Regions from separate parts of the Roseburia rectibacter genome, predicted to be linked through region 2. Evidence: predicted binding sites of a transcription regulator. Region 2 holds the regulator's gene; the other holds the start of a gene.
What was found. The regulator Rex, encoded in region 2, represses fermentation and respiration genes when NADH is low (regulators of the CRP and FNR family bind a similar motif). The targets are predictions, from matches to a motif close to ATTGTTAANTANTTAACAAT.
Positions count from the first base shown of each region.

Region 1 (9,390 bases), 230 kb from region 2:
TTAATGACAGCCAATACAAATAATTTAATCCACAGGAGGTACATAAGATGTTAGATTGTTTTAAAGCAATTAACTGGAAAAAAACAGGTATTTTTGCAGCAGGAGTATTATTTGGAACCGCAGGTGTCAAAGTTCTCTCAAGCAAGGATGCTAAGAAAGTTTACACAAACTGTACAGCAGCAGTACTTCGTGCAAAGGAGTGTGTAATGAACACAGTTACAACTGTTCAGGAGAATGCCGGTGATATCTACGAGGAGGCTAAGAGTATCAACGAGGAGCGTGCCGCAGCAGCAGAGGCAGCAGCTTTCGCAGATGAAGCAGAGAAAGCCGCAGAAACAGAGGACAGTGCAGCAGAGAACGAGGCAGCTGTTGAAGAATAAGGTGTAAAACAAGTAGTCCTGAGAGGATTTCTTCATATAAATAAATGAGGATGAAAATATAAAAGCAGTGGCTTACTTATACCGCGACAGGAAGCACCGGGAGAAAATCCTCAGGTGCTTCCTTTTTTAGAGACAGTCTGGAAATGGAGTGAGAAATATGAAGTTTGTCATCAAACATGAGATCAAAGGGCGTATGCGTATCCATGTGTCCCAGTACAGGATGAGTTGTGGACAGGCAGATACGCTTCTTTATTTTTTACACAGCAATAAATATGTGACGTTTGCAAAAGTTTATGAGCGAACCGGGGATGCGGTAATCTCTTATATTGGAGATCGTGCAGAGATGATCCGTACATTACAGCAGTTTTCTTATGAAAAAGTGGATGTTCCGGCAGGTGTGATCGAAAATTCCGGCCGCGAATTAAATGCGAAATATCAGGAGAAACTGATCGAAAAAGTTGTCTGCCGTTATGCAAGTAAAATGTTTCTGCCATATCCGGTACGGGCATGTGTCACGACGTTCAAATCCGTAAAATATATATGGAAAGGTTTACAGTGCTTATGGCACCGGAAGATTGAAGTGCCGGTACTCGATGCAACTGCGATCGGGGTATCGGTTTTCAGAAATGATATTGAGACAGCCGGCTCGGTTATGTTCTTACTTGGCATAGGAGAACTCTTAGAAGAGTGGACGCATAAGAAATCCGTGGATGATCTGGCGCGTACGATGTCCTTAAATGTAGGAAAAGTCTGGTTAAAGCGCGAAGATCAGGAAGTACTCGTAACAACTTCAGAAATCCGTCCGGGAGATGAAGTTGTGGTTCATATGGGAAATGTCATCCCATTTGACGGAGTGGTAAGCGATGGTGAGGCGATGGTCAACCAGGCATCCTTAACCGGAGAATCTGTTCCGGTCCGGAGGGTAAAAGAAAATTCTGTTTATGCAGGAACAGTGGTAGAAGAAGGAGAACTTACAGTTCTTGTGAAAGAAGTCGGTGGTTCCAGCCGTTTTGAGAAGATCGTTACCATGATCGAGGAGTCTGAAAAATTAAAATCTGCACTGGAAGGAAAAGCAGAGCATCTTGCAGACAAACTGGTGCCATATTCACTGGGCGGTACAGCATTAACATATCTTCTGACCAGAAATGTAAATAAGGCAATATCTGTACTGATGGTTGATTTTTCCTGTGCGTTAAAGCTGGCAATGCCAATTTCCGTATTGTCAGCGATCCGTGAGGCAAGTCTATATCATGTGACCGTCAAGGGTGGCAAGTACTTAGAAGCAGTTGCGGATGCAGACACGATCGTTTTTGATAAGACAGGAACACTCACAAAGGCGCAGCCGACCGTTGTTGACGTCGTATCCTTTAACGGTGCAGATTCGGATGAGTTACTGCGTATCGCAGCATGTTTAGAGGAACATTTTCCTCATTCCATGGCAAAAGCTGTTGTGGATGCAGCACAGCAGAAACATCTGCTGCATGAGGAAATGCACACCAAAGTGGAGTATATCGTAGCACACGGTATATCAACAACGATCGATGGAAAACGTGCAGTGATCGGAAGCAGCCATTTTGTCTTTGAGGATGAAAACTGTACAATTCCGGAAGGAAAGCAGGATCTGTTTGACTCATTGCCAAAAGAATATTCACATCTGTATCTTGCCATCGAAGGAAAACTGGCAGGCGTGATCTGTATCGAAGATCCGCTTCGTGAGGAGGCAGAGGCAGTTGTTAATTCCTTAAAGCGTGCCGGTATCACAAAGGTTGTTATGATGACAGGAGACAGCGAACGTACCGCAGCAGCAATCGCAAAGCGTGTCGGTGTGGACGAGTATTATTCCGAAGTACTGCCGGAAGATAAAGCTGGATTTATTGAGAAAGAAAAAGCAGCCGGAAGAAAAGTGATCATGATCGGTGATGGAATCAATGATTCCCCGGCACTTTCCGCTGCAAACGTTGGTATTGCGATCAGTGATGGTGCAGAGATCGCAAGAGAGATCGCAGATATCACGGTTGGCTCGGATGATCTTTACCAGATCGTAACATTAAAACTATTATCGGACAGCCTGATGAAACGTATCCGCGGCAATTACCGCTTTATCGTAAGTTTCAATCTTGGATTGATCCTTGGAGGTGTAGCAGGAATTTTACAGCCGACTACATCAGCATTACTGCATAATACATCAACACTTTTGATCAGTTTAAAGAGCATGCAGAATCTGCTGGATTAGCAAAGAAAGGATGCGTATAATTCATTTAGCTGGAGCGTATATCTGACTGGTGGACAGTATTATTTGAAAATTGTTACTGGTGATGATATTACTTTGACTGTATCAAAGAATAATCTGAAAGAAAGTTTTACAGAGACACAGACAAAAAATAATGATATGATCGATACTGCAAATGCCATTGATCTGAAAAAGAAGTACAAAGGCGTGATGGCAGCGAATGACAGCATTGATTATTTCAGATTTAAGGTGCCGGCAAAGGGCAAAATCATTTTTAATGCGTTAAATTCTACCGATAATACATTGAAATATCTGTTTTATGATAAAAATTATAATCAGGTTTATAATTTTGAACTTTCTGACGGACGTAAAACAACAGAGACATTTGAACTTGCAGCAGGTAATTATTATCTTGCGGTGACACAGCGTACGGAAGGGTATGGCATCGGCAGTTACAACTTTACTTTGGATTATGCCGCAAGTGCGTCAGCTAAGCCGTCTGTTACCAGCGTAAAAAATGCATCTGGCAAAAAGATGGTTGTAAAATGGAAGAAAGTAAAAGGCATCAGTGGTTACGAGTTACAGTATGCAACGAGTTCTAATTTCAAAAAAGGACTGGTAAAGAAAAATATTTCTTCTGGCAAGACATCTGCAACTTATACAAAACTGAAAAAAAATAAAACCTACTATGTAAGAATGCACTCTTATGTCAAGGTAAACGGCAAAAAGGTATATGGAAACTGGAGTGCAAAAAAGAGTGTTAAAATAAAAAAATAAGATCATAAAAATGGCTGCTTTCCTGTAAATGGGAGGCAGCATTTTTTTGCTTTATTGGTTTACAAGTGAACGAAAAAAGAATAAAATAAACCGTAAATTAAAATGAATGTGTAAGAATAACGGGATCATTCAGGCTGAAAATGGAGGCTTACAATGGAAATACAAAATGATCATAAGAAATCATTAAAGAAAATATGGATTTTGTCTGCAGGAATCATAGTAGTTCTGGCAATTGTGCTGTTTGCAGGGATAAAAAATGGATTTTTTTTAAGAAAGAGCGATAAGATTTTATATGCTATGTATCAAACGGTCAAGGATCAGCCACAGGTGGCAGACGGTTTGAATGGGGAAGATTATACCATTTCGATAGAAGGGCAGTGGAAGAAACAGAAGATACAGGCAGAGTATGCATCAGATTCTGCACAGAAGCAGTTAAGGGGAACGTTAGATCTTGATAAGCTGCAGGATTTGGAATTTGTAATGGTACTAAATGACAAGGAACTGAAAGCACAGTTTCCGTCACTGAGTTCGAAAGTATTTACATATGATTATAACAGTAACAAACAAAGCGGATATATCGCAAAAAAGATCGGTTCACAGAATCTGGAACGTTTTAATACGGTTCTGGCAGGATTATATGGTGGAAAAGAACAAAAAGAGATTGGAAAAGATATATTAAAAGAAGCACGGAAAGAATTTAATAAAATTAAGATCAATAAAATCGAAAAACAGGAATTTGAAATTGACGGTCAGAAAAAAGATTGTGTGGGCTATCAGTTTGTGATCAGCAGTGATAATGTACAAAATGTGTTAGATGCCGCAGAGAAAGCTGCGAAGAAAAAATATGGAGATGGGACAAAAATATCAGAAGATCCTGCCGGGAAAATATTTATGGCGGTTTATGACAAAGTATCAGCAGCGGGGGAGATGGAATGTAAGGTATATTTATTCCGGAATAAGCTGGCTGCGATCGCTGTAAATTATGAAATTGATGGAAATAGGCAGAATATGGAAATTTTATTTTCAGGCGGTGACTTCCGGATGCAGAACATGAAAATCACATATTTAAAGGGAGAAGAGACACACTCTGTCTGGACTGCTATTACAGGAAACCCTGCAGCGGGGGACGGAACACTCACATTTGAATCCGATGATGAAGATGGTCTGAATGGTAGAATTTCCGTGAAAAAGGGCAGTGAAATGACAGACATTACGGGGGAAGAATGTGATCTTATGGGATTGAATGGATTTGAATTGTTAGGATTATTTGGTGAGTTTGCTGGATTTTGAACTGTTATTTTTTCAATAAGATGCAAAAAATCAAAGTGTTTCTCAATAAAAACATGCGAAGTACTTGAATTTCCATACAGATAATATATAATGTCTAAGATGGTTAAAAAGTTAACAAAGATAAGATGAGCGAGGTAAAACACGATGTATGCAGATGAAAATGTGATTAAAATCAAACACGATGTACTCTACACAGTCGCAAAGCTTGCATTTGAAGGCAGACTTGAAGAAGAGAGAGACCACATCGCAACAGAACTCATTCCAGGTCCGACACCGCAGTTTCGCTGTTGTATTTATAAAGAGAGGGAGATCATCCGTCAGAGAGTCCGTTTAGCAGAGGGTAAAGCACCGGGCGCAGAGGATGATGGAAATGTGGTTCAGGTTATCAGCTCCGCATGTGAGGACTGTCCGATTTCCAGTTATACTGTAACAGAGAACTGCCAGAACTGTCTTGGAAAAGCATGTATCAATGCATGTAAATTTGGCGCAATCGAGCCGGGAAGAGATCGTTCCCATATTGATCCTTCCAAGTGTAAAGAATGTGGAAAATGTGCACAGGCATGTCCTTACAATGCAATCGCACATTTAAAGAGACCGTGTAAATTCAGCTGTCCGGTCAATGCGATTACATACAATGAGTACGGCATTTCTGTGATCGATAAAGAAAAATGTATCCGCTGCGGTAAATGTATCCACAGCTGTCCGTTCGGAGCAATCGCATCTAAGACTTATATTGTGCCGGTAATCGAGGCTTTAAAAGCAGGTAAGCATGTATATGCAATGACAGCTCCTGCAACAGAAGGCCAGTTTGGTGCAGATATCACAATGGCAAGCTGGAAAAAAGCGATGAAAGAGATGGGATTTACTGATTTCTATGATGTAGGTCTCGGTGGAGATATGACAGCAGCTTATGAGGCAGAAGAGTGGGCAGAGGCTTATAAAGAGGGAAATAAAAAAGTTACTTCCTGCTGTCCTGCATTCGTAAATATGGTGCGTTTACATTATCCGGAATTAGCAGAGTGTGTATCTACAACAGTATCTCCGATGTGCGCAGTTTCACGTCTGATCAAAGCGAAAGATCCTGATGCGATCACTGTATTTATTGGACCGTGTGTTGCCAAGAAGTCAGAAGTTGCAGATCAGAAGATCGAGGGAAATGCAGATTATGTATTAACATACAGCGAGATCCGTGCAATGATGAAAGCAAAAGGCGTTGAGTTACAGCCGTGTCCAAATGATGATCAGACAGCATCTACATTTGGTAAACGTTTCGCAAACTCCGGCGGTGTAACAGCTGCAGTACTTGAGAGCTTAAAAGAGTCTAACGATGAGATCGCAGCAACCGTATGCAAGGCAAACGGTGCGGCAGAGTGTAAGAAAGCATTACTTCTGTTAAAAGCAGCAAGACTGCCGGAAGACTTCATTGAAGGTATGGCATGCGAGGGCGGCTGCGTTGGTGGTCCAAGTGCGTTCAACGATCAGATTTCTTCCAAAAAGAACCGTGATACCCTGATCGGTCAGGCAGATGACCGTACCATCCATGACAACTTAAAGAATTACGACATGGAAAGCTTCTCCATGCACCGTGAGTAATACGAACGGAGCATTGCATCGCGGGTAATACGAACGGTGCATTGCATCACGGGTAATACGAACGGTGCATTGCATCACGAATAAAATGAACGGTACATTGCATTGTGAGCAAGCAAACAGAATAGTGAGCATTATTATGCCGTGCAGCCTGTAAAAGGGTTGTGCGGCATTTTTGGTTTGCGCGCCATGGGCGCGCTCTAATGGGTGAAAGTCCCGAACACGCCTAGGCAACGAGGAAGTGTATAGCAGAACAGCAAGGGTGTCCATCGTGAGGTGGAATCTGAAGGAAGCTGTAAGCAAACTCTTGGTCCGACGGACAGAAATCACATATAAGGCTCGGAAATACGGATAAGTCTGCCAAAAGAGATGAAGTCCTAAAGTTGCTGGAAGTACGAGTAAATGTGGCGGATAGATGAGAGGAAAGAGCGTGCACCTTAAGCGTGGAGGTCTCACAGGGGTTTCATTAGCCTAGTAACAACGAACTGTGAGAAGTCAGCCGAGCCCATAGTAGTGAAGAAGTCTCTGTAATAGAGATGGAGCAAAGGGGCGAACAATCAATAAGTTTGAGTATGTCTCGTATTGCAGAAGAGATAACATCTGCCGTAACCAATCGGGTAAAAGATGGTCAAATCAAGCGAGACGGAAAGGAAAGAACGCATGGACACAAGTAGTCTAATGGAGCAGATATTATCTAGCGATAACCTCAACAGAGCATATCTGCAGGTCGTACGAAACAAAGGTGCAGAGGGAGTGGACGGAATGAAGTGCACAGAACTTAAGGAACATCTTGCAAAGAACGGCGAAATCATTAAGGAGCAGCTGAGGACAAGAAAGTATAAACCTCAGCCAGTACGGAGAGTGGAGATACCAAAACCCGATGGCGGTTTCAGAAACCTGGGAGTGCCAACAGTAACAGACAGATTTATACAACAAGCTATTGCACAGGTCTTAACACCAATCTATGAGGAGCAGTTCCATGATCATAGTTATGGATTCAGACCGAACAGATGTGCACAACAGGCAATCCTGACAGCACTTGATATGATGAACGAGGGCAACGACTGGATTGTAGACATTGACTTGGAAAAGTTCTTTGACACAGTAAACCATGACAAGCTTATGACCATCATAGGCAGAACTATAAAAGATGGAGATGTTATCTCTATCATTAGGAAATATCTTGTCAGTGGAATCATGATTGATGATGAGTATGAGGATTCTATTGTGGGAACACCACAAGGAGGAAATCTTTCACCATTACTGGCAAATATCATGCTGAATGAACTTGATAAGGAAATGGAAAAGAGAGGGCTTAACTTTGTACGATACGCGGATGACTGTATTATTATGGTCGGAAGCGAAATGTCTGCCAATCGTGTAATGAGAAACATATCTCGTTTTATTGAAGAGAAACTAGGACTCAAAGTTAACATGACCAAGAGCAAAGTAGATAGACCAAGAGGATTGAAATATCTGGGTTTCGGATTCTACTTTGATTCAAGAGCACACCAATTTAAGGCAAAACCACATGCAAAATCAGTAGCAAAGTTCAAGAGGCGAATGAAAGAACTCACTTGTCGTAGCTGGGGCGTTAGTAACAGCTATAAGGTTGAGAAACTTAATCAGCTTATCAGAGGGTGGATTAACTACTTTAAAATAGGTAGTATGAAGGTGTTATGTGCCACGCTCGACCAAAGCATAAGATTTCGATTGCGCATGTGTATATGGAAACATTGGAAAACTCCACAGAATCGCGCGAAGAACTTAATAAAGCTAGGGGTATATAAGAAACTAGCGTACTCAACGGCTTATAATGGTGCGAGAATCGCACACTGCTGTCAAGGCGGTGCCATGAATGTAGCCGTTACAAAAGAAAGACTAACCCGTTTTGGATTAATCTCAATGTTAGATTACTACACCGAAAGGTGTGTTACTTGTTAAGTTGACTGAACCGCCGTGTACCGAACGGTACGCACGGTGGTGTGAGAGGTCGGGAAATCACTCAGATTTCCCTCCTACTCGATTATACGGTGATATGGATTTTAAAATACTTTGCTTAATGGGAAAATTCTGTTAGAATAAAAAACATCACGACGGAAGGGAAAAATAGACGATATAATGAAAAAAGCAGTATTTTTTGATATAGACGGTACATTATGGGATTTTAAGATGAATATACCGGAAAGCACAAAAGAAGCATTGAAAGAACTAAGAAAAAATGGGCATTATGCCTTCCTGTGCAGTGGAAGAAGCAGATCCAATATCAAAAGTCCCAAATTACTGGCACTCGGGTTTGATGGCATTGTGGCAGCATGCGGCACACATATTGAATTCGAGGGAGAAAAGTTATTTGAACTTTTACTGACCAACGAACAAATCAAACATATTCTTACAGTACTTAGAAAATACCAGATACCAATGGTACTAGAGGGACCAAATTATATTTATGTGGATGAAAAAGACTTCAAGGATGATCCATATGTCATTTATCTGAGAAATGAGCTTGGGGAAAACCTAAAAAGTATTACCGGAATTGCACAATATGAGGTAAATAAGCTGAGTGCGGAACTTGGAAATGCAGATGTAGAACTTGTCAGGAAAGAACTGGGAACGGAGTTTGATATGATCGTCCATGAGCCGGATGGAATATTAGAGATCGGGCAGGCGGGGCATTCCAAGGCAAGTGGCATTGAGCGTCTCTGTGCGTTTCTTGGAATCGCAAAAGAAGATACTTATGCATTCGGGGATAGTGCTAATGATGTGGAAATGCTTGAATTTGTGGCACATGGGATTGCCATGGGAAATGGTACGGATGTGGCAAAGAATGCGGCAGAATTTATTACCACAGATATCCATAAAGATGGGATCTGGAACGGACTGAAACATTATGGGCTGATCTGAATAAAAGACAGGGGGAAAAATATGGCAAATATCATGGATTATATGGACTGGCGCGGGGATTTATCGTTTGAGGCAGATGAATTTAATGAAGTTGATAATCTGATTTTAGCGCAGCTTGCGTATGTTGATTTTGAGGGGATCGTTACAGCAGAGGAAAATGCGCCGGCTGTACCGCTTAAGGAGGCATCCGGACAATTTTGGGAAAAGAATGATAAAGAC
Region 1 covers NZ_CP092473.1:1,843,498-1,852,887, forward strand. Annotated here, with positions in the region: gene H8S51_RS08690 (DUF6110 family protein) at 48-380, shown strand; gene H8S51_RS08695 (heavy metal translocating P-type ATPase) at 538-2,613, shown strand; gene H8S51_RS08700 (fibronectin type III domain-containing protein) at 2,677-3,387, shown strand; gene H8S51_RS08705 (hypothetical protein) at 3,541-4,677, shown strand; gene H8S51_RS08710 (4Fe-4S dicluster domain-containing protein) at 4,822-6,270, shown strand; gene ltrA (group II intron reverse transcriptase/maturase) at 6,928-8,211, shown strand; gene H8S51_RS08720 (Cof-type HAD-IIB family hydrolase) at 8,389-9,171, shown strand; gene H8S51_RS08725 (DUF2974 domain-containing protein) at 9,193-9,390, shown strand, end outside.
Region 1: H8S51_RS08710 (4Fe-4S dicluster domain-containing protein) is a predicted target of Rex. The motif match lies at 4,777-4,796, and genes of this name have one in related genera.

Region 2 (9,390 bases):
TGATCCATGCAGACACGGCCAAGAATCGGTGCACGTTTTCCATGGATCAAAACAAATCCTTTATTTGAAAGGCCTCTTGCATAGCCATCTGCGTAACCAACCGGAATTGTTGCGATTATGCAAGGCTCTGTTGTGACATAAGTTCCCCCATAACTGATTGCTCTGCCAGCCGGAAGTTCCTTTACATATGCCACATGTGTCACCAGTGTCAATGCAGGTTTCAGGCTGATCGCATTCTTATCTACATCCTCAGACGGCCACATGCCATACAATGTGATGCCGGCGCGGACCATATCCATATTTGCATCTGGAATATCGACAATCCCTGCACTGTTTGAACAGTGATGAATCGGAATACTTACGCCACGGTCTTCTAACATGCCGATCATTTTCTTGAAAAGACCGATCTGCTGGTAGGTAGGTTCCTTATCTTTTTCATCCGCTTTCGCAAAATGGGTAAAAATACCCTCCACTATAATATGCGGCAGTTTTGAAAGCTGTGCCATCTCATCTGCTGCGTCTTCTGTGACCTGATAACCGATCCGGCTCATTCCGGTATCGATCGCGAAATGGATCTTGCAGTCTCTTCCGATACTTGCTGCGGCAACGGAAAGTTTTTCTGCCATCTCTTTTGTAAATACGGTTGGACGGATACCTGCTTTAATCATATCCACATACTGGTCCGGAAATACATATCCTAAGATCAGGATCGGTTTCTGGATTCCGTGATTACGAAGGATAAGTCCTTCCTCAACCGTGGCAACTGCATAACCATAAAGATAATCCAGTTTTTCAATCGTCTCTGCAATCTCTACGGCACCATGTCCGTAGCCATCTGCCTTAATGACAGCCATAATTTTTGTGTCTTTTGCAATGTTTCCGCGCATCGCATCCATGTTGTGTAGAATTGCATCCAGATCGATTTCCGCATGCACTCTGCTGTATCTGTTCATGTTGATCCTCCATCTATTTTGTGTACCGTTTTTTATTCAACGAATTTTTGTTCATTATCGACCGGCTTTGTAGTATAAATATTCAGAACTTTTTTAATACCACAGATCAGATCTGAGGCTGTAAGCCCCTGTAACCCCGTTGTGCGTATCATAAGATCACCGGACAGGCCATGAAGATATACCCCAAGAGGAGCCGCCTGGTAAGGTGTTATTTTCTGTGCCATAAATGTACCGATCACACCGCTTAACACATCTCCGCTTCCTGCTGTTGCCATTCCGGAATTGCCGGAAAGATTCAGGTATTTTTTACCATCCGGCAGTGCAGTTACGGTATGTTCGTCTTTTAAGACACATACAACGTGATATTCTTTTGCATAATCCGCAGCAGTCTGAAGCAAATGATGCTGGATCTCACTGACTGTTTTTCCGGTAAGCCGGCTCATCTCTCCGGGATGAGGTGTGATCACTGCCGGGATTTTAAAATTTTTCCAGATATCTGCCTCTGGTAAGTCATTCTGCTCTGCTATCAGATTTAACGCATCCGCATCAAAAAGAATTGCTTTCTTTTCCTGTGACGTTCCATATTCTAACACAAAATTTAATATCTGTGCAGCAGTTTTTTCTTTCCCAAGCCCGGGACCTGCCACAATGGCATCTGCCCAATCAAAAGCCTCCTGTAATACAGCCTTCCCCGGAGCAGCATTTTTATCATAAGTAGTAAGAACCGCCTCTGGAACACAGCTCTGTAAAATAATCCTGTTTTCTTCCGGCGTCAGCACACGCACCAGACCGCATCCTGTGGCGTAAGCAGCTTTTGCAGATAAAACTGCCGCCCCTGCCATATTGACACTTCCTGCGATCAGCAAAAGTTTTCCATAGCTTCCTTTATTAGAATGACTTTTTCTCTCCGGGAGCAGCAATATATCTTTCGTTTCCAATGCCATTACTGACGGTGTCTCTCCCAGCCAGCTTTCTTTCGTGATACCGATATCACATACGATCACTCTGCCGGCATATTCATTTCCCGGCCAGAGAATACTGCCTAATTTCGCAAATGCGAATGTGATCGTGATATCTGCACGAAATGCCATACCAAGGACAGCACCTGTATCTGCAGAAATTCCGGATGCAATATCCACTGCCACTTTTTCTCCCGGAAGTGTATTCATACAACATAATATGTCTGCATAAGTACCAGTCACGTCTCTCGACAACCCTACACCAAATAGTGCATCTATGACAGTTGTTGGTCTGATCTGTTCCGGTAAATCCGTATAGACAGGAACACCATATGCATTTAAAATATCCTGCTGGATTCTGTTTTGCTCCGAGCAATGATCTTTATTTCCAGCAAAAACAACTGTAACAGTATGTCCCTCCAGAAATAAAAGGCGGGCGATCGCAAGACCATCTCCACCATTATTTCCGCTACCGCATACGATAAGAACTTCTGAGAGATCGACTTTTTGCTTATGGAGTTCATTTACAAATGTTATTGCTGCACGCTCCATCAGAAGAAGTCCCGGAACCTTAAAATGTGAAACGGTATTTGCGTCATATTTTTGCATTTCCCTGCTGTTTACAAGATACTTCATGATAATAAACCCCCTGTTATAAGCAAAAAACGCCGCACAAAGATCTGTGCGGCAGCTAATTGCTTCCTGAATTTATGGCACCCTTTTCAGTTGCCGTTTTTTTCTGCTTTTTTGTTTCTGACAATGTTGTAAGATAACTGCATCAAACTGTCGGAAAGATGTACATTCTCTACAACAACATTTTTATCAATGAGCTCCAGGTCTACATGCGCAAAATTCCAGATTGCGCGGATTCCAAGTCCGACTAGTCTGTTTGCAATGGCATCAGCCTTTTCCTTTGGCATAGTAAGCGCCGCAATATCCACCTGATTTTCTGCACAGAAACTCTCTAATTCATCCAGCATGCGGATTTTGATTCCACGCACGGTCACACCGTCCAATGCAGGATTTACATCAAACAGTCCTATGATCACAAAACCAAGTTTTTCAAATTTCACATAGTTTGTAAGTGCCTGTCCAAGATTACCTGCACCCACCACAATAATATTGTGTCTTTCATTTAAACCTAATATCTTACCGATTTCCTCATATAAAAACTTTACATTATAACCATAACCCTGCTGGCCAAAACCACCAAAATTATTCAGATCCTGTCTGATCTGGGATGCGGTCACATTCATTCGTTTACTCAGATCATTGGATGATATACGTTCTACACCGGCATCTAAGAGTTCTCCGAGGTAGCGGTAATAACGCGGCATTCTCCGGATAACTGCCTGTGATATTTCTTTTTCCTGCACAAAAGGTTCCACCTTTCTTACGTTCTCTCGTTTATTATAGTGATTTCCCCTGTGTCTGTCAATGTGTGAAAAATTTAACTATCTTTTTTCAATAAGATATTTTCTGTTTTGTCAGGAAATATCATCAATCAGTTCCATCTAACTGCATTGACAGCTCTTCCCAGGTTTCATAGCAGGTTTCCAGTCGTTCCCTGCACTCCTGCTGTCTTGCTGCAAGCTCATTTAATTTTGCGGAATTAACTGCGTTTTCCGGCTTTGCACATTCTTCATCGATCATGCTTATTTCACTTTCAAGTGCGGCAATCTCTTCCTCGGCTTTTTTTAAACTGTTTTCAATTTTACGAATCCTTGCCTGCTCTGCTTTTTGTGCCTGCCAGTCGAGCTTATTAACGGCATCATCCTGTTTCTTAGGCTGCACATCTGAAGTTTCTGGCTGTTTCACATACAACTGCGTCATAATATCATGTTTTTCCAGATAATAATCATAGTTTCCGATATAATTTACAATTGTTTCACCTGTCAGCTCCAGGATTCTTGTTGCTGTCTGATTGATAAAATAGCGGTCATGTGAAACAAAAAATACCGTTCCTGTATACTGGTTTAATGCAGATTCCAAAATTTCCTTGGATGTAATGTCCAGATGGTTTGTCGGCTCATCTAAAATAAGAAAATTAGCATCTGAAAGCATCAGTTTTGCCAGAGAGACACGGCCTCTTTCACCACCGCTTAAATCTGAGATCCGCTTAAACACATCATCATTTGTAAATAAAAAGGCTGCCAGTACATTGCGGATCTTTGTGTTGTTCAGCTCTGGATAAGCATCTGAGATCTCTTCAAATATGGTTTTTTCCATATGTAAAAGCTGATGTTCCTGATCGTAATATCCAATGTGAACATTCGAACCAAGTGTTACCGTACCACCATCTGCCTGTATCAGATTATTGATGATCTTTAAGATGGTCGTTTTCCCGGTTCCGTTATTGCCGATCAGTGCTACCCGCTCCCCACGTTTAATCTCGAATGAGATATCCGAAAACAATGTAACCGGCGGATATGATTTTGCAAGACCTGACACCGTAAGGACATCATTTCCGCTGACCACATTTGGCTCTAACACGATCTTAATGTCTGTATTGTCCTCAACCGGTTTTTCAATACGTTCTATCTTGTCTAACATCTTTTCGCGGCTCTCCGCACGCTTGATGGATTTTTCACGGTTAAACGATTTTAACTTTGTGATAACTTCTTCCTGATGTCTGATCTCACGCTGCTGATTATAATATTGTTTTAACAGATCTTCACGGACTTTTGCTTTCTTCTTCGCAAAATCCGAGTAATTTCCCTGATATACATAAGCCTTATGCTGGAAAATCTCAACTACTTTCGTGACAACTCTGTCTAAAAAATAACGGTCATGAGCCACGATCACAACAGCACCTTTGTATGCACGCAGAAAATTCTCAAGCCATCGGATCGATTCCATATCCAGATGGTTTGTCGGCTCATCTAAAAGTAATACATCCGGCTTTGTGACTAAGAGTTTGCCAAGCGAAACCCTGGTTTTCTGTCCTCCGGACAATTCATTCATCTGCTTTGTTAAATCTTCGTCCGAAAAACCAAGTCCTTTTAAAATACCGGTTACTTCACTCCGGTATGCATATCCGCCCTGCAGTTCAAATTCGTGGCTCAGACGATGATAAACCTCCATCAGTTTTTCCAGTTCCCCACCGGTCTGCTGATTCATTTCTGACTCCATATTGCGGAGTTTCTGTTCCATTTCAAGGATGTCAGCTCTTGCATTAAGAACTTCGTCATAAATGGTTCTGTGCCCCGATACATCCTGATACTGTGCCAGATAACCGATTGTTTTATCTTTTGCAAGGATCACTTCACCGGTATCGGACGTTTCTTCGCCCATAATAATTTTAAGCAGCGTAGACTTGCCGGCACCATTGATGCCGACAATCGCTGCTTTTTCGTTTGCTTCAATATGAAAACATACATCTTTTAAGATCTCATCTGTTCCAAAAGACTTTGAGATACTCTGACATGACAAAATCATTTTAAACTTTCCTCTAATGTTGTTCTGATTGCCTTGATGAAATTTTCGCTGTTTAATACAACCGGATTCGGATTTGTAGTAATCAGCGCAAGGTCTTTTGTCATTTTACCATCTTCAATGGTCTTTATACAAGCCTTTTCAAGTTTTTCTGCAAAATCAGATAATGCCTGGTTAGAATCAAGTTCTCCACGTTTCTTAAGTGCACCTGTCCATGCAAAAATAGTTGCAACAGAGTTTGTGGATGTCTCCTCACCTTTTAAGTGTTTGTAATAATGGCGCTGTACCGTTCCATGTGCAGCTTCATATTCATAATATCCATCCGGGGAAACTAATACAGAAGTCATCATGGCAAGTGAACCAAATGCACTTGAAACCATATCACTCATGACATCTCCATCATAATTTTTACATGCCCAGATATAACCACCCTCAGACTTCATTACACGTGCAACTGCATCATCGATCAATGTATAAAAATAGGTAATACCTGCTTTTTCGAATTTTTCTTTGTACTCTGCATCAAAGATTTCCTGAAAAATGTCTTTAAAGGTATGATCGTATTTTTTTGAAATCGTATCCTTTGTTGCAAACCACAGATCCTGTTCTGTATCCAGTGCATAATTAAAACAGCTTTTTGCGAAACTTTCAATGGAATTGCAAAGGTTATGCTGTCCCTGAACAACGCCTGCTCCGGTAAAGTTGTGGATCAGTTCTCTCGTCTCTGTACCATCTTCCGCTGTATATACCAGCTCACATTTGCCTGCTCCAGGAATCTTCATCTCAGTTGCTTTATATACATCGCCATATGCATGACGCGCGATCGTGATCGGTTTTTTCCAGTTCTTTACACATGGCTCGATCCCTTTTACAACGATCGGTGCACGGAATACCGTTCCATCTAACATGGCGCGGATCGTACCATTCGGGCTTTTCCACATTTCTTTTAAATTATATTCAGTCATGCGGGCTGCATTTGGTGTGATCGTTGCACATTTTACAGCAACACCGTATTTCTTTGTTGCATTGGCAGAGTCAACGGTAACCTGATCATTTGTCTCATTACGATGCTCTAATCCAAGATCATAATACTCTGTTTTTAAATCAATAAACGGCAGAAGTAATTCATCTTTGATCATTTTCCAGAGGATTCTTGTCATCTCATCTCCGTCCATCTCTACCAGTGGTGTTGTCATTTTGATTTTTTCCATTATGTTCTCCTTTTCTATTGAAATAAATTGTCCCATCCGTAATTGTCCATATTGTGAATGGTGTTCATCATATGCTCATTTGCAAGTTTTTCTGCCAGATTGGCATCATGTTTTTTTAATGCTTCCACAATCTGTCTGTGTTCCTGATTCGATTGCACAGAACGTTTTGGATCTGCAAGTGTGATTTTACGTACACGCTGCACGTAATGATGAAAATCAAGCAGCACATGTTTCAGCTCTTTACTGTCAGAAGCGTTATATAAAATCTCATGGAAACGGTTATCTAATTCCACGACTTGTTCTGAATTTCCTTTTGCTGCATGGAAATCAGACAGATATATATTTTCATCCAGTTCATCTAACTGCTCTTTTGTGATATTGTCCGCAGCCCACTTTGCACACAGTCCCTCCAAACGTGACCGTATCTCGTAAATATCCTGAATATCTTTCTTGGAAATACCTACAACATAAGCACCCTTATTCGGAATGATGGTGACTAATCCTTCCAGTTCAAGCTGGCGGAGCGCCTCACGCACCGGAGTACGGCTGACGCCTAACTCTTCGCCGATATTTTTTTCCTTCAGTTCTTCGTCTGTCGCATATTTTCCGGATAAAATATTCTCACGGATCGTATGGAACACACGGGAACTTAAGGAATAATTATCCTCTCCCATATATGACACCTCATGCTCCTATTGTTACATTTAATTCCTTACAGCATTTTTCAATTTCTTCTACTAATTCCTTATCCGTCAGTACCGTAACACGTCCATCCTCATACTGCTTGTCTACCCAGACTTTTACTTTTTTTACAAGTTCTGAGTTCTTATCGACACTCTTATCTTTCGGAAGATGATAATATGAGTTGATCCAGAGAGCAATTCCTGCAAGACCGGATGTGTTGGAAACAGATACTAATGGCGGTCTGTTTAAGAATTTTCCGGTATCAAAAATATTATAGATCTCCTCATTTTTCAGAAGTCCGTCCGCATGGATTCCAGCTCTTGTAACGTTAAAATTACTGCCGACAAACGGTGTACGGCTCGGCTGCACATATCCAAGCTCTTTTTCAAAATATTCCGCCAGCTCTGTGATCACTGTGGTATCCATACCATCGAGTGTTCCCTTTAACTGTGCATATTCAAAAACCATAGCCTCAAGCGGTGTGTTACCGGTACGCTCTCCGATACCGAACAGGGAGCAGTTGACACCACTGGCTCCATAAAGCCATGCCGTCGTAGAGTTATTAACTGCTTTATAGAAATCATTATGACCATGCCATTCGATCAGTTCAGAAGGTACACCTGCATGTGTGGTCAGACCATAAATGATACCCGGTACACTTCGCGGAATCACAGCACCAGGGAAATTCACTCCATATCCCATAGTATCGCAGGCACGGATCTTGATTGGAATCTTATATTCATCCATCAGCTTCATAAGCTCCACACAGAACGGAATTACAAAACCGTAAATATCAGATCTTGTGATATCCTCCAAATGACAGCGTGGACTGATACCTGTTTCCAAACACTCACGGATGACACTCAGATAAAGATTCATGACCTCTCTTCTTGTCATTTTCATTTTATAGAAAATATGATAATCCGAGCAGCTTACCAGAATACCTGTCTCACGCAGGCCGATATCTTTTACTAACTGGAAGTCTTGTTTGCTTGCCCGAATCCAGCTTGTAACTTCCGGAAATTTATAACCGCGCTCTAAACATTTATAGACGGCATCTCTGTCTTTTTTGCTATATAAAAAGAATTCACTCTGTCGTATCAGACCCTTCGGTCCACCCAGGCGATGCAGATAATCATAGATCGTCACGATCTGTTCTGTTGTATAAGGTGCCCTTGACTGCTGTCCATCACGAAATGTCGTATCTGTGATCCAGATATTTTCCGGCATATTATGTGGTACAATTCGGTCATTGAATGCGATCTTTGGGATCTCATCATACGGGAACAGATTATGGAATACATTTGGTTCTTTCACATCTGCTAACTGATAAAAATGCTCTTCAAGCTGCAGCAGATTCGTTTTCTTATTCATTACAACTTCTCTCATAACGTAAATCCTTCTTTCTGCCATGGCACTTGTGCCATTGACACCTATGCCATGAATGCATATTTTTACTTTTAGAGTGAATATTTTTTCATGCATAATTGTATACAATTATACTTTTTCTATATTCTATACATTTCTTCTCTTATTTGTCAAGGCATAAAATTTTATATTTTCTATAACTTGCAGTTATAAATATGTTAAAATATGCATCCTGTATATTCCTTTAAACCTAACAGAAAATTTTTTCAGATTTGTAACACTTATCTGGCTTTCACATAAGATACAGTGTAAGAAAAATTTCTGGAGGTTTTATATGAGTGATTTAGCTGCAACAAACTGTGGTGGTGGATGTTCCTGTAACGAGGGAGGATGCAATTCCATTCTCTGGATCATCATCTTATTATGCTGCTGTGGCGGTAACGGCGGATTCTGTGGTGGAAATAATGGCTGTGGTGGCAGTAATGACTGTCTGTGGATCATCCTGCTTCTCTTCTGCTGCGGCGGATGTGGTGGAAATGGCGGAGGATGCTTCTGCTAGTCTGAGCATCCATTCCATACAGGCGGCCGGTATTGCCGGTCGCCCTGTATCATTCTATTGTTTATACCAAAAACGTCTCTGCCCGTTACAGGCGAGACGTTTTTTGCCCTCCGGGCAGGATTCTTTCCTGATTCATAGATCATCGATATTATGAGTATTTTTCATTCTGATTTTTATCTGTATATTCCTGATCTTTTTCCCATTTCTGCTGTTGTATCATC
Region 2 covers NZ_CP092473.1:2,075,193-2,084,582, reverse strand. Annotated here, with positions in the region: gene alr (alanine racemase) at 1-953, opposite strand, end outside; gene H8S51_RS09880 (NAD(P)H-hydrate dehydratase) at 986-2,548, opposite strand; gene H8S51_RS09875 (redox-sensing transcriptional repressor Rex) at 2,635-3,288, opposite strand; gene abc-f (ribosomal protection-like ABC-F family protein) at 3,413-5,350, opposite strand; gene H8S51_RS09865 (NADP-dependent isocitrate dehydrogenase) at 5,347-6,558, opposite strand; gene H8S51_RS09860 (GntR family transcriptional regulator) at 6,573-7,232, opposite strand; gene H8S51_RS09855 (beta/alpha barrel domain-containing protein) at 7,243-8,631, opposite strand; gene H8S51_RS09850 (chorion class high-cysteine HCB protein 13) at 8,945-9,169, shown strand; gene H8S51_RS09845 (hypothetical protein) at 9,318-9,390, opposite strand, start outside.